DNA from 2 places in the Streptomyces sp. NPDC037271 genome. Region 1 is predicted to be linked to the other one. Evidence: riboswitches for the same ligand, from Rfam matches in the RefSeq annotation. Region 1 holds a riboswitch; the other holds the start of a gene.

Region 1 (7,125 bases):
CGGGCAGGGTCTCGTCGGGCGTGAAGAGCCACTCCAGCATCTCCTCGGCCGTGAAACCGTCGTCCCGCAGCAGCGTCAGGGTCCCGACCAGGCCCTTGACGACCTTGTCCTCGTCGATGAAGGCCGCGGGGATGTGCAGCGCGCGGTTCTCACCGCGGCGTACGGCGATGAGCTGGCCTTCCTTGATCAGCTGGCGTACGCGGGTCACCTCGACACCGAGCATCTCGGCGATGTCGGGGACGGTGAGCCAGGCAGGCACGAGAGCATCGATCTTTGCGTCAATCTCGGTCACAGCTCCAGCCTGCCATCTGGCACTGACAGTCGGAAACCGGACCCGTCCGACCCCGGCCGGCGAACCGGGCCCACGCCCCGGGCCGGCGAACCGGACCGGGAGCGCGGACGGCGGGAGAACCCGGACGGGAGGCCTACGCCGTCGCCGCCTTGAGCGGCCTCGCCGGATCGGCCAGCAGCCGCGGGTCCATCGTCGTGCCCGCCTGGATCAGGCGTTTGCCCTGGGCGAGGTCCCGGGGGCGGCCCACCGCCAGCAGGGCGACCAGGCGGTCCTCGCGCAGCCAGCAGACCGTCCAGGCGGGCCCCGAGGGGTCGCCGCGCCACAGGGTGCGGTCGGCGGCCGTGTGGTGACCGGCGTACTGGACGAAGCGGCCGAACTGCTCGGACCAGAAGTACGGCACCGGGTCGTAGGCCGCCGGGGGCTCGTCGGTGGCGGCGCCGACGATGTTGGCGGCGACCGTGCGCGGGCCCTGGAGGGCGTTGTCCCAGTGGTGCACGAGCAGCCGCTCGCCGTAGCGTCGGGAGGGGAAGGAGGCGCAGTCGCCGACCGCGTAGACGTCCGGCGCCGAAGTGCGCAGGCGGTCGTCGGCCAGAACCTCCCCGTGCGCGCCGAGGCCGATCCCGGAGCCGGCGAGCCACGTGGTGGCGGGCCGGGCGCCGATGCCGACGACGACCGCGCCCGCGGGCAGCCGTGAGCCGTCGTCGAGGACCACCTGGCCGGGCTCCCCGGGGGCACCGGGCTCGACGCGCTCCACGCGCGCGTGCGTGCGCAGTACGGCGCCCGCACCGGCGTACCAGTCCGCCATCCTCGCGGCGACCTCGTCGGGCAGCACACCGGCGAGGGGCCGGTCGGCGGCCTCCACGACGGTCACCGCGCAGCCCGCCTCACGCGCGGCGGTGGCGAACTCGGCGCCGATCCAGCCCGCGCCGACGACCACGATGTCGTGCTGCCGGGCGAGCACCGGGCGCAGCCGTTCGGCGTCGTCCAGGGTGCGCAGCAGGTGCACGCCGGGCACGCCCTCCGCGCCGGGGAGCCGGATCGGTTCGGCGCCGGTCGCGAGGACGAGGACGTCGTACGGCACGGGCCCCGCGGAGGTGTCGAGGACGTGCGCTCCGGGGCGGACGCCCAGGGCCTCGCAGCCGAGCCGCAGGGTGATGCCGAGCGCCTCGAAGTCGACGTCGAAGGCGGAGCCCTCGGCCGTGCCGAGCAGGACGGCCTTGGACAACGGGGGGCGGTCGTACGGCTGGTGCGGCTCCGCGCCGATCAGCGTCACGGCGCCGGTGAAGCCCTGCTCCCGCAGGGCGACGGCGGTCTGCACCCCCGCCATGCCCGCACCCACGACGACCACGCGGCGCTCCGCGTCCGCTCCCCGTTCCCGGGTCTGCTCCTGCGTCTGCTCGCTCACCTGATCACCTTAGACACCCGGCGGCTCGCCGGTCAGTGCCCGTGCGCGGTGACCTGCTCCACAACGCTCGTCCCGCTGCCCCGCTGCGACTCCCACTCCCAGGTCTCCTCCAGGCGCACCCGCCCGTCCGGCAGCTCGACGACGGTCGACACGCAGTGGCCCGACGACGTGCTGCGGTCGGTCTTGAGCTGCACGTAACGGAAGTCGAGACGGTCGCCCTCCCTGCTTCCCACCAGGCGGCCGCGGACGACGTCGCCGCCCGCGTACTCGGCCCATACGGCGCCGTCCTCCTCGTGATACGTGAAGCGGGTGCGCGTGCCCACCTGGCCGGGCGCCTGGTCGGCGACGGGGGCGAGGACGAGACCGTCGAGTGAACGTGCCATGGGAGGAGGCTCCCTTACGAGTGCGGTGCGCTGCGGGCTAGGGTGGCCAACGTAAAGCACTCGCGGGAGCCCGGACGCACCGGGCTGAGAGGGAGGCTGGCGGCCTCCGACCGTACGAACCTGATCCGGGTCATGCCGGCGAAGGGAGGGGCTGGACGCCCATGTCGTCTCCGCCACACACGTCGTCACGTACCCCCGACGTCCTCGTCGTCGGGGGCGGGATCATCGGCCTGGTCACGGCCTGGCGGGCCGCGCAGCGCGGGCTCGTCACGGCGCTCGTGGACCCGGAACCGGGCGGTGGCGCCGCCCAGGTGGCGGCCGGGATGCTGGCCGCCGTCACGGAACTGCACTACGGCGAGCAGACGCTGCTCGCCCTGAACCTCGCCTCCGCCCGCCGGTACCCGGACTTCGCGGCGGAGCTGGCCGACCTCACCGGCCACGACCTCGGTTACCGCAGGTGCGGCACCCTCGCCGTCGCCCTGGACGCCGACGACCGCGCCCACCTGCGGGAACTGCACGCGCTCCAGCAGCGCTCGGGCCTGGAGTCCGAGTGGCTGCCGGGGCGCGAGTGCCGGCGTCTGGAGCCGATGCTCGCGCCCGGTGTGCGCGGCGGGCTCCGGGTGGACGGCGACCATCAGATCGACCCCCGGCGCCTCGCCGGCGCGCTCGTGGCCGCCTGCGAACGCGCGGGCGTCGTCTTCCACCGGGTGTGGGCCGACCGGCTCACCGTCGGGCGCGGCGGCGCACGCGCCACGGGCGTCGTCACGGCGGACGGCACCGCGCTGGAGGCCGGGCGGGTGGTGCTGGCCGGGGGCAGCATGAGCGGGCGGCTCACGGGCGTACCGGACGACGTGCTGCCGCCGGTGCGGCCGGTGAAGGGGCAGGTCCTGCGGCTGACGATGCCGCGGACGCACGGGCCGCTGCTGAACCGGACGGTGCGCGCCGTGGTGCGCGGCAACCACGTCTACCTGGTGCCCCGGGAGAGCGGCGAGCTGGTCGTCGGCGCCACCAGTGAGGAACTGGGCTGGGACACGACGGTCACCGCGGGCGGCGTGTACGAGCTGCTGCGCGACGCCCACGAGCTGGTACCCGGCATCACCGAGCTGCCCCTGGCGGAGACCCGGGCGGGTCTGCGCCCCGGCTCCCCGGACAACGCCCCGCTACTCGGCCCGACCGCTCTGGACGGCCTGCTGCTGGCCACCGGCCACCACCGCAACGGTGTCCTGCTCACCCCGGTCACCGGCGACGTCATGGCGGACGTCCTGACCACCGGGGAGCTGCCGGCCGAGGCCCGCCCCTTCACCCCCCGGCGCTTCGGCGCCGCCCCCGCACTCCCGGAACTCTCGGAGCAGCCCGCATGAACATCTCCGTCAACGGCGAGCCGCGCGAGGTGGCTCCCGGCACCGCCCTGGACACCCTGGTGGGCACGCTCACCGCGGCGCCGTCCGGGGTGGCCGCCGCCCTCAACGAAACCGTCGTCCCGCGCGCGCGGTGGTCCGCCACCGCGCTGGCCGACGGCGACCGCGTCGAAGTCCTCACCGCCGTCCAAGGAGGCTGACCATGGCCGACGATCCGTTCGTCCTCGGCGGTACGGCCTACGGGTCCCGCCTGATCATGGGCACCGGCGGGGCGCCCAGCCTCGACGTCCTGGAGCGGGCGCTGGTGGCGGCCGGGACGGAGCTGACGACCGTCGCGATGCGGCGGGTGAACGCCTCGGTGCACGGGTCCGTGCTGTCGGTGCTGGAGAAGCTCGGCATCCGGGTGCTGCCGAACACGGCCGGCTGCTTCACCGCCGGGGAGGCCGTCCTCACCGCCCGGCTCGCGCGCGAGGCCCTCGGCACGGACCTGGTCAAGCTGGAGGTCATCGCCGACGAGCGCACCCTGCTGCCCGACCCGATCGAGCTCCTGGACGCGGCGGAGACGCTGGTCGACGACGGGTTCACGGTGCTGCCGTACACGAACGACGACCCGGTCCTCGCACGCAAGCTGGAGGACGTCGGGTGCGCCGCGATCATGCCGCTCGGCTCGCCGATCGGGTCGGGGCTCGGCATCCGCAACCCGCACAACTTCGAGCTGATCGTGGAGCACGCGCGCGTGCCGGTGATTCTGGACGCGGGGGCCGGTACGACGTCGGACGTGGCGCTGGCGATGGAGCTGGGGTGCGCGGGTGTGATGCTCGCCTCGGCGGTGACGCGGGCGCAGGAGCCGGTGCTGATGGCGGAGGGGATGCGGTGCGCGGTGGAGGCGGGGCGGTTGGCCCGGCGGGCCGGGCGGATCCCGCGGCGGCGTTTCGCGCAGGCGTCGTCTCCCTCGGAGGGCCTGGCCGTCCTGGACCCTGAGCGGCCCGCTTTCCAGTGACCCGGTGCTGACCTGCCGTTTCGTCTCCGTCCGGCGCACCACCCGTTTCCCGTCGCGCAAGGGCGGGGGGTTCCGCCCTCGGGGTCCGTCGCCGTCCGGGGCCTGCCGTGCGCGGGCATGGGCCCGGCTCCGCGTCGGGCACGTCACAGATGGGCTGCAGTACCGCCCCCGCTGCTCGGCGGCGGCGCCGGGTGTCCGTGGTGACTCGTAGACTCGCCTGCGTGGACACGACCCTTCAGGACCCTCTCGTCGGGCAGGTGCTCGACGGCCGGTACCGCGTCGAGGCGCGGATCGCGGTGGGCGGGATGGCCACGGTCTACCGGGCCGTGGACACCCGCCTGGACCGCGTGCTCGCGCTGAAGGTGATGCACCCGACGCTCGCGGCCGACGCCACCTTCGTGGAGCGGTTCATCCGCGAGGCGAAGTCGGTGGCCCGCCTCGACCACCCCAATGTCGTACAGGTGTTCGACCAAGGGGCCGAGGGAGCGTACGTCTACCTGGCCATGGAGTACATCGCCGGCTGCACCCTGCGCGACGTGCTGCGCGAGCGCGGGGCGCTGCGGCCGCGGGCCGCGCTGGACATCCTGGAGCCGGTGCTGGCCGCGCTGGGCGCCGCGCACCGGGCCGGGTTCGTGCACCGGGACATGAAGCCGGAGAACGTGCTGATAGGGGACGACGGCCGGGTCAAGGTCGCCGACTTCGGACTGGTCCGGGCCGTCGACACGGTCACCAGCACCACCGGAGCCGTCCTCGGCACCGTCTCCTACCTGGCGCCCGAGCAGATCGAGCACGGCGCCGCCGATCCGAGGGTCGACGTGTACGCGTGCGGCGTGGTGCTGCACGAGATGCTGACCGGCGCCAAGCCTCACGAGGGGGATTCCCCCGCCCAGGTGCTCTACAAGCATCTGCACGAGGACGTGCCGCCGCCGTCGGCCGCCGTGCCGGGGATGGCGTACGAGCTGGACGAGCTGGTCGCCTCGGCGACCGCCCGCAACCCGGAGATCCGTCCGCACGACGCCGTGGCCCTGCTCTCGCAGACCCGCCAGGCCCGCGGGGCGCTGAGCGGGGACCAGCTGGACGCGGTGCCGCCGCAGGCGCTCACCGGGGAGCACGACAACGCCGAGGACCGCACGAGCGTGATCCCCCGCGCGCTGACCCTGCCCCGGCCGCTCCCCGTCAACGAGGGCGACGGCCCGGACGGCGCGTTCCCCGCGGACGGGGTGAACCGCACCAGTCGGCTGGCGGCTCCCGAGCCGGCCCCGCCCCGGCGCCGGCGGCCGCAGCTGCGGCGCGGCCCGATGGCGGTCGTCGTGGCCGTCCTGCTGGTGCTCGGCGTCGGCACGGGTGTCTGGTACATCAACTCCGGCCAGTTCACCAAGGTGCCCGCGCTGCTGTCCAAGACCGAGGCGCAGGCCCGGGACCGGCTGGACGAGGCGGGCCTGGACGTGGGCAAGGTCGAGCACGCCTACAGCGACACCGTGGAGCGCGGCAAGGTCATCAGCTCCGATCCCGGGGTGGGCGCCCGCATCCGCAAGAACGACTCGGTGTCGTTCACGGTCTCCGACGGCCCCGACACCGTGAAGCTGCCGGACGTCGAGGGCTACAAGCTGGACCGGGCGCGGACCGTGCTGAAGGGCGAGGGGCTGGAGCCGGGCATGGTGACCCGGGCGTTCAGCGAGGAGGTGCCGAAGGGCTTCGTGATCTCCACGAAGCCGAGGACGGGCACCACGGTGCGCGCCGGCTCCGCGGTCGCCCTGGTCGTCAGCAAGGGCAGCCCGATCGACGTCCCGGACGTCACCGGCGACGACCTGGCCGACGCGAGGGCCGAGCTGACCGAGGCCGGGCTGAAGGTGAAGGTCGCCGACGAGCAGGTGAACTCCGAGCACGACAAGGGCCGGGTCGCCCGTCAGACGCCGGGTTCCGGCAGTCGGGCCGCCGAGGGCGACACGGTGACCCTCACGGTCTCCAAGGGCCCCGAGATGATCGAGGTCCCGGACGTGGTCGGCGACAGCGTGGGCGACGCCAAGCGGACGCTGAAGGACGCGGGCTTCGACGTCGAGGAGGACCGCGGTCTGCTCGGACTGTTCGGCGACACCGTGAAGGAGCAGTCCGTGGAGGGCGGGGACACGGCGCCCAAGGGCTCCACCATCAAGATCACCATCAGGTGACGGCTCTCACGGTCCGGACGGGCGGGAGCGCGTGACACCCTGAATGGGTGAACAGTCAACAGTCCGCCCCCTCCCCCGCCTCCGGCCTCCCCCGCAACCCCGTCGGCGGCCACGTCCCCGTGGCCGGCGGCCTGCACTCCGTGGGCCTGTCCTACGCCCGTGAGCTGAAGGCGGAGGCCGTGCAGGTCTTCGTCGCCAACCCGCGCGGCTGGGCCACCCCGGCGGGCAACCCGAAGCAGGACGAGGCGTTCCGGGAGGCCTGCGCGGCCGGGTCGATCCCGGCCTACGTGCACGCGCCCTACCTGATCAACTTCGGTTCGCACACCGAGGCGACGGTGGAGCGGTCGGTGGACTCGCTGCGGCACTCGCTGCGGCGCGGGCGGGCGATCGGGGCGCTCGGCGTGGTCGTGCACACCGGCAGCGCGACCGGCGGACGGGACCGGGCGGTGGCGCTGAAGCAGGTACGGGAGTACATGCTTCCGCTGCTCGACGAGCTCACCCACGACGACGACCCGTACC
Region 2 (7,125 bases), on a different contig from region 1:
ACCTGCCGCCAGGCTTTCGGCCGCGACGCACCGAGCATCCGCGCGGCCTCCTCCTGCCGCGGGTCGAGCTGCGCCCACAGACCCCCGACGGTGCGTACGACGACGGCGTAGTTGAAGAAGACGTGCGCCAGGAGGATCGCCCACACGGTGGTGTCCAGCCGCAGACCCCACAGCTCGTCGAGCAGCCCGCCGCGCCCGACCAGCGCCAGGAACGCCGTACCGACGACGACCGTGGGCAGTACGAACGGCACGGTGACCACGGCCCGCAGCACCTGCTTGCCGGGGAAGTCGAAGCGGGCGAGGACGTACGCGCCGGGCAGGGCGATCAGCAGCGTGAGCGCGGTGGAGGCCAGCGCCTGCCAGGTGGTGAACCACAGCACGTGCCGGACGTCGGACTGCGCGAGCACGTCCGCGATCCGCCCGAACCGCCAGGATCCGTCGGTCTCCAGCCCGCGCGCGACGATCGCGGCGACGGGGTAGGCGAAGAACACCGCGAAGAACGCGACGGGCACGGCCATCAGGGCCAGCCGCGCCGCGTTCCCCGTGCGACGCCCGCGCTCGGCTACTTGAGTACGAGTGAGGTCCACGACTTGACCCACTGGTCGCGGTTGTCGGCGATCTTCGCCGGTTCCATGGTCTGCGGGTCCTCGGCCTGCGGCCCGAACTTCCGGAACGCCTCGGGGATCTGCGCGCCCTCCCGCACCGGGTAGACGAACATGTTCAGCGGCATGTCGTCCTGGAACTCCTTGCCGATCAGGAAGTCGAGGAGTGCCTTGCCGCCCTCGGGGTTCCCGGCGTTGCTCAGCAGACCCGCGTACTCGACCTGGCGGAAGCAGGTGCCGGTGGCGACGCCCGTCGGCGCGGTGGCCGGCTGCGGGTCGGCGTAGATGACCTCGGCGGGCGGGGACGAGGCGTAGGAGACGACGAGCGGACGGTCGCCCTCGGCCTTCTTGCCGCCGGACGAACCGGAGAACTCCTCGTTGTACGCCTGCTCCCAGCTGTCGACGACCTTGACGCCGTTCGCCTTCAGCTTCTTCCAGTAGTCCTGCCACCCCTCGTCGCCGTACTTCGCGGCGGTGCCGAGGAGGAAGCCGAGCCCGGGCGAGGAGCTGCCCGCGTTCTCGGTGACGAGCAGGTCCTTGTACTCGGGCTTGATCAGGTCGTCGAAGGAGTCCGGCGGCGTCAGCCCGTGCTCACTGAAGTACGCCTTGTCGTAGTTGACGCAGACGTCCCCGGTGTCGACGGGCGTGACCCGGTGCTTGTCCTGGTCGGTCCGGTACTCGGGGAGGACGAGGTCGGACCCCTTCGCCTCGTACGGCTGGAACAGCCCGTTGTCGAGCGCCCGGGACAGCAGCGTGTTGTCGACGCCGAAGAAGACGTCGCCCTGCGGGTTGTCCTTGGTGAGGATGGCCTTGTTCACGGCCTGCCCGGCGTCCCCGTCCTCCAGGACCCGGACCTTGTAGCCCGAGCTCTTCTCGAAGGCGGCGATGACGTCCTTCGACGCGGCCCACGAGTCGTGGCTGACGAGGGTCACGGTCCTGGAGTCGCCGGATCCCCGGCCGTCGTCGTCGGCCGACGATCCGCAGGCGGCCAGACCGCCGGCCATGCCGAGCCCGAGGGCCAGGGCGGTGGCCTTCCTGGTGATGCTCACTGAATTCCTCCTGGGTGACCAGGAGAAGACGCGGCCCCGCCCGGAACCCTGGCGAGGGTCCCGGGCAGGGCGCAACAGCTCGAGTGGTGACCGATCTCCCTACCCAGAATGACCTGGGCCAGGTTCGGAGGGTCTGCGGCCGGTGCCGCACTCTCAGCGCTGTGGCGCTCCCCTGTCGGAATATGAAGATGTACTTCCGTTTGAACTTCTGCACGAACTTCTGCATGAAACGTCGTACGACGATGTACGACGCCGGTCAGGTTACCGCTCGCTCGCGGCGAGCTGACCACACGCCCCGTCGATCTCCTGACCACGGGTGTCCCGGATCGTCACCGGCACACCGTGCGCCGCGATCGCCTCCACGAACGCCTTCTCGTCCTCGGGCCGCGACGCGGTCCACTTCGAGCCGGGCGTCGGGTTGAGCGGGATGAGGTTGACGTGCACGGGCCTGCCCTTGAGCAGCCGCCCGAGCCGGTCGCCGCGCCACGCCTGGTCGTTGATGTCCCGGATCAGCGCGTACTCGATCGACAGCCGGCGCCCGGACGTGGCCGCGTACTCGAACCCGGCGTCCAGCACCTCACGCACCTTCCAGCGCGTGTTGACGGGGACGAGGGTGTCCCGCAGCTCGTCGTCGGGCGCGTGCAGCGAGATGGCGAGGCGGCACTTGAAGCCCTCGCCGGTGAAGCGGTGGATGGCCGGGACGAGACCGACCGTCGAGACGGTGATGCCGCGCTGGGAGAGGCCCAGTCCGTCGGGCTCGGGGTCGGTGAGGCGGCGGATGGAACCGACGACGCGGTTGTAGTTGGCGAGGGGCTCGCCCATGCCCATGAACACGATGTTGCTGAGCCGGGCCGGTCCCCCCGGGACCTCGCCGTCCCGCAGGGCCCGCATGCCGTCCACGATCTGGTGCACGATCTCGGCGGTGGACAGGTTCCGGTCCAGGCCCGCCTGCCCCGTGGCGCAGAACGGGCAGTTCATGCCGCAGCCCGCCTGGGAACTGATGCACATGGTCACCCGGTCCGGGTAGCGCATGAGGACGGACTCGACGAGCGTCCCGTCGAACAGCTTCCACAGCGTCTTGCGCGTGCTGCCCTGGTCGGTCGACAGATGCCGCACGACCGTCATCAGCTCGGGCAGCAGAGCTTCCTGGAGCCCCCGGCGCGAGCCGGCCGGGATGTCGGTCCACTGCTCGGGGTCGTGCGCGTACCGCGCGAAGTAGTGCTGCGAGAGCTGCTTGGCGCGGAACGGCTTCTCGCCGATCGCGGCGACGGCCTCCTTGCGCTCGGCGGGCGTGAGGTCGGCGAGGTGCCGCGGTGGCCGCTTCGCTCCGCGGGGTGCGGCGAAGGTGAGCTCACCTGGGGCGGGACGGGCCACGGTCGGACAACTCCTCAAAACGACGGGCCTCGGCGAATCCCCGCTCACGCGGGGACGACGGCAGCCATGCCGAAGCCAGGAGACCTCACCGGACTGTCCCCGCGTCGGCGGGGACACACGAAAGGGCCCGCAGCAGCGCGGGCCCTTCCAGACTACCTGAAGCCTGTCAACCCGATCCGACGAAGATCACCAGCAGCAGCCACACCACCGGCGCCGTGGGCAGCAGCGAGTCCAGGCGGTCCATGATGCCGCCGTGGCCCGGGAGCAGCGTGCCCATGTCCTTGATGCCGAGGTCCCGCTTGATCATGGACTCGCCGAGGTCGCCCAGCGTGGCGCTGACGGCGACCGCGAGGCCGAGCAGCAGACCCTGCCACCAGGTGCCGCCGTCGATCACGAACTGCATGCACAGCGCGCCGGCCGCCATCGCGAACGCCACCGCTCCGAGCAGGCCCTCCCGGGTCTTGCCGGGGCTGATGCGCGGGGCGAGCTTGGTCCTGCCGAAGCGCCAGCCGACGGCATAGGCGCCGGTGTCGCTGACGACCGTCAGCACCAGGAAGACCAGCACGCGCCGCGCGCCGTCGTCGGCCATGAGCATCATCGTGACGAACGTCGCCAGGAAGGGCACGTAGAACGCCGCGAAGAGGCCCGCGGTGACGTCCTTGAGGTAGCCCTCCGGCGGCTCGGTCATCCGCCACACGAGGACCGCGAGGGCGGTGAGCGCCATGGCGACCCACGCGCCTTCGGCGCCCCGCACATACCCGGCGACCACCATCGCCGCGCCACCGACCGCGAGCGGCACGAGGGGCGCCTTGATGCCCTTGCGCTCCTGGAGCCGCTTGGTCAGCTCCCACAGGCCCACCACGACGGCGACCGCGACCACGCCGACGAAGACGGCCTTGACGACGAACAGCGAGGCGACGATCACCGCGCCGAGCCCGAGGCCGACCCCTATCGCGGCACCCAGGTCGCGCCCCGCGCTCTTCTTCTGCGGCTGGGGCCGGTGCTGCGCCGGCTGGGGGGCGTCGGGCATGGGCTCCGGATTCTGCGGCACCGCCGCATACGGCTGCGCCGACGGATTCTCGCCGCGATACGGATCGTCGCGGAACGGCTCGTCTCGGAACAAGGGGCCGCTCAGCCGAGCGGCCCCTTGTTCGTCATCCTGGTCTCCGCCGTGTTCGGGTACGTCGGGCACGATGGGCATGGGGCGAGTCTGCTGCGCGTAGTGCGCATCGTACGCGGGACCCGCCGGGGCAGCGCCCTGGACAGGTCCCTGGTCGGACGGCCCCCAGTACCCGGCTTGTGGCGGCGCTCCCCAGGAAGAGTCGTTCATCAGACCTCGAGCAGCTCGGCTTCCTTGTGCTTGAGGAGCTCGTCCACCTGGGCGACGTACTTGGCGGTGGTGTCGTCGAGCTCCTTCTCCGCACGGCGGCCCTCGTCCTCGCCGACCTCGCCGTCCTTGACCATCTTGTCGATGGTGTCCTTGGCCTTGCGGCGCACGGAGCGGATGGAGACCTTGGCGTCCTCGGCCTTGCTCTTGGCGACCTTGATGTAGTCGCGGCGGCGCTCCTCGGTGAGCTCGGGGAACACCACCCGGATGATGTTGCCGTCGTTGCTGGGGTTGACGCCCAGGTCGGAGTCGCGGATCGCCTGTTCGATGTTGCGCAGGGCGCTCTTGTCGAAGGGGGTCACCACGGCCATGCGCGGCTCCGGCACGGAGAACGAGGCCAGCTGGTTGATCGGCGTCAGCGCGCCGTAGTAGTCGGCCACGATCTTGTTGAACATCGCCGGGTGCGCACGGCCGGTGCGGATCGCGGCGAAGTCCTCCTTGGCGACCACGACGGCCTTCTCCATCTTCTCCTCGGCCTCGAGGAGGGTCTCTTCGATCACCACTTGCTCCTGCGTGTCTTGAGTAGGCCCGGCTGCGGTTCCCTGTCGGGGGTGCGGCCGGCTGCGTCGCGTTCTTCCTGCACGGTTCCCGACCGGCGGGACATTGTCCATCCCCCGGCCCGGCCCCGTCCCGTCCGTCCCCCGGACAGGTGGCGTCCGCGGACAGGGGGTGGTACTCCGGTCAGTCCCGGCTGCCTTGGTCACCCACAAGCGTGCCGATCTTCTCACCCTTGACGGCGCGGGCGATATTGCCCTCCTTCAGAAGCTCGAAGACCACGATCGGGAGGCTGTTGTCGCGGCAGAGCGTGACGGCCGTCGCGTCGGCGACCTTCAGGTCCCGGGTGATGACCTCGCCGTAACCCAGCGCGTCGAACTTGACGGCGTCGGGGTTGGTCTTCGGGTCGGAGTCGTAGACCCCGTCCACACCGTTCTTGCCCATGAGCAGGGCCTCGGCGTCGATCTCGAGGGCGCGCTGGGCGGCGGTGGTGTCGGTGGAGAAGTAGGGCATGCCCATACCGGCGCCGAAGATGACCACGCGGCCCTTCTCCAGGTGGCGCACGGCGCGCAGCGGGATGTACGGCTCGGCGACCTGGCCCATGGTGATGGCGGTCTGCACGCGGCAGTCGACGCCCTCCTTCTCCAGGAAGTCCTGGAGGGCCAGGCAGTTCATCACGGTGCCGAGCATGCCCATGTAGTCGGAGCGGGCGCGGTCCATGCCGCGCACCTGCAGCTCGGCGCCACGGAAGAAGTTGCCCCCGCCGATGACGATCGCGACCTGCGCGCCGTCCCGTACGACGGCCGCGATCTCGCGGGCGATGGCGTGCACCACGTCGGGGTCGACGCCCAGGCCCCCACCGCCGGAGAAGGCCTCTCCGGACAGCTTCAGCATGAAGCGGCCGCGTACTTTGCCGTCGTCGCTCTTCTCGGCCTTGGTGGTCATGGAGATCTCGCCTCTTTTACGTGGGTCACACACACGAAGAAGGCCACTGCCGGTGGGGGCGTGTTTCGCATCCCATACGCGGCAATGGCCTCCTCGTCAGATCTGCTGTCGCCCGCCGCCACGCGCGCGTACGCAACGGCGTAGGCGAACGGCGTCGGCGACTGCTGTCGACCCTACCGGGGTCGCGCGTCCGTCGCGGTACGGACTCAGATGCCGACCTTGATGCGCGAGAAGCGCTTCAGGGTGACGCCGGCCTCGTCCAGAACCTTCTGGACGGACTTCTTGTTGTCGAGCGCGTAGGGCTGGCCCAGCAGCGTGGCGTCCTTGAAGAAGCCGTTGAGACGACCCTCGACGATCTTCGGCAGGGCGGCCTCGGGCTTGCCCTCGGCGCGGGTGGTCTCCTCGGCGACGCGGCGCTCGGTCTCGACGACCTCGGCCGGGACGTCCTCCTTGGAGAGGTACTTCGGCGCGAAGGCGGCGATGTGCTGGGCGACGCCCTTCGCCAGCTCGGCGTTCGGCTTGTCCAGCTCGACGAGGACACCGATCTGCGGCGGCAGGTCGGGCATCGTGCGGTGCATGTACGCGGTCACGAAGCCGCCGGAGAACTGCGCGAAGCGGTCCAGGACGATCTTCTCGCCGAGGTTGGCGTTGGCCTCGTCCACGAAGGCCTGCACGGTCTTGCCGGGCTCGATCTCGGAGGCGAGCAGCGCCTCGAGGTCGGCCGGGGCGGCCTTGGCGACGTGCTCGGCGATGGCCTTGGCGACGTTCTGGAACTTGTCGCCCTTGGCGACGAAGTCCGTCTCGCACTTCAGCTCGACGAGGACGCCCGAGGTGTTGTCGTCGGCGATGATCGAGACGACGGCGCCGTTCTCGGCAGAGCGGCCCTCGCGCTTGGCGACGCCCTTCTGACCCTTGATGCGGAGCGCCTCGACGGCCTTCTCGACGTTGCCCTCGGCCTCGTCCAGCGCCTTCTTGCAGTCCATCATGCCGGCGCCGGTGAGCTCACGAAGCTTCTTGACGTCGGCGGCGGTGTAGTTCGCCATGAGTCTGTGAATCTTTCTGGAAGTCTGGAAGATCGAAGATCTGCGGGATCACGGACCTACATGGAGCTGCAGGCCCATGACCTTCCACCGACCTACGGGTGAACGGCGGGAGCGGTTTCGATGTCACCGCTCCCGCCGTCGACGCCGACGGGACGGTCAGGCCTGCTCGCCCTCGGCGGCCGGAGCCTCGGTGGCGGGCGCCTCGGCGGCGGGGGCCTCGGCAGCCGGCG

What was found. A riboswitch is a leader RNA that binds a small molecule or an ion and turns the genes downstream of it on or off. The one in region 1 is predicted to bind thiamine pyrophosphate.
Region 2: it holds a riboswitch for thiamine pyrophosphate, as region 1 does, so the genes downstream of both, ACZ7G3_RS32410 (thiamine ABC transporter substrate-binding protein) here and thiO (glycine oxidase ThiO) in region 1, are expected to answer to the same signal.

The regions. Positions count from the first base shown of each region.
Region 1 is NZ_JBVJVN010000004.1:49,008-56,132, reverse strand. Features, by position in the region: gene ACZ7G3_RS10100 (Rv2175c family DNA-binding protein) at 1-292, opposite strand, end outside; gene ACZ7G3_RS10095 (NAD(P)/FAD-dependent oxidoreductase) at 426-1,640, opposite strand; gene ACZ7G3_RS10090 (avidin-fold protein) at 1,730-2,080, opposite strand; TPP riboswitch at 2,133-2,244, shown strand; gene thiO (glycine oxidase ThiO) at 2,242-3,441, shown strand; gene thiS (sulfur carrier protein ThiS) at 3,438-3,638, shown strand; gene ACZ7G3_RS10075 (thiazole synthase) at 3,641-4,438, shown strand; gene pknB (Stk1 family PASTA domain-containing Ser/Thr kinase) at 4,660-6,606, shown strand; gene ACZ7G3_RS10065 (deoxyribonuclease IV) at 6,654-7,125, shown strand, end outside.
Region 2 is NZ_JBVJVN010000030.1:33,768-40,892, reverse strand. Features, by position in the region: gene ACZ7G3_RS32415 (ABC transporter permease) at 1-518, opposite strand, end outside; gene ACZ7G3_RS32410 (thiamine ABC transporter substrate-binding protein) at 563-1,651, opposite strand; TPP riboswitch at 1,730-1,835, opposite strand; gene rlmN (dual-specificity RNA methyltransferase RlmN) at 1,913-3,025, opposite strand; gene ACZ7G3_RS32400 (phosphatidate cytidylyltransferase) at 3,192-4,355, opposite strand; gene frr (ribosome recycling factor) at 4,355-4,912, opposite strand; gene pyrH (UMP kinase) at 5,094-5,852, opposite strand; gene tsf (translation elongation factor Ts) at 6,059-6,895, opposite strand; gene rpsB (30S ribosomal protein S2) at 7,052-7,125, opposite strand, start outside.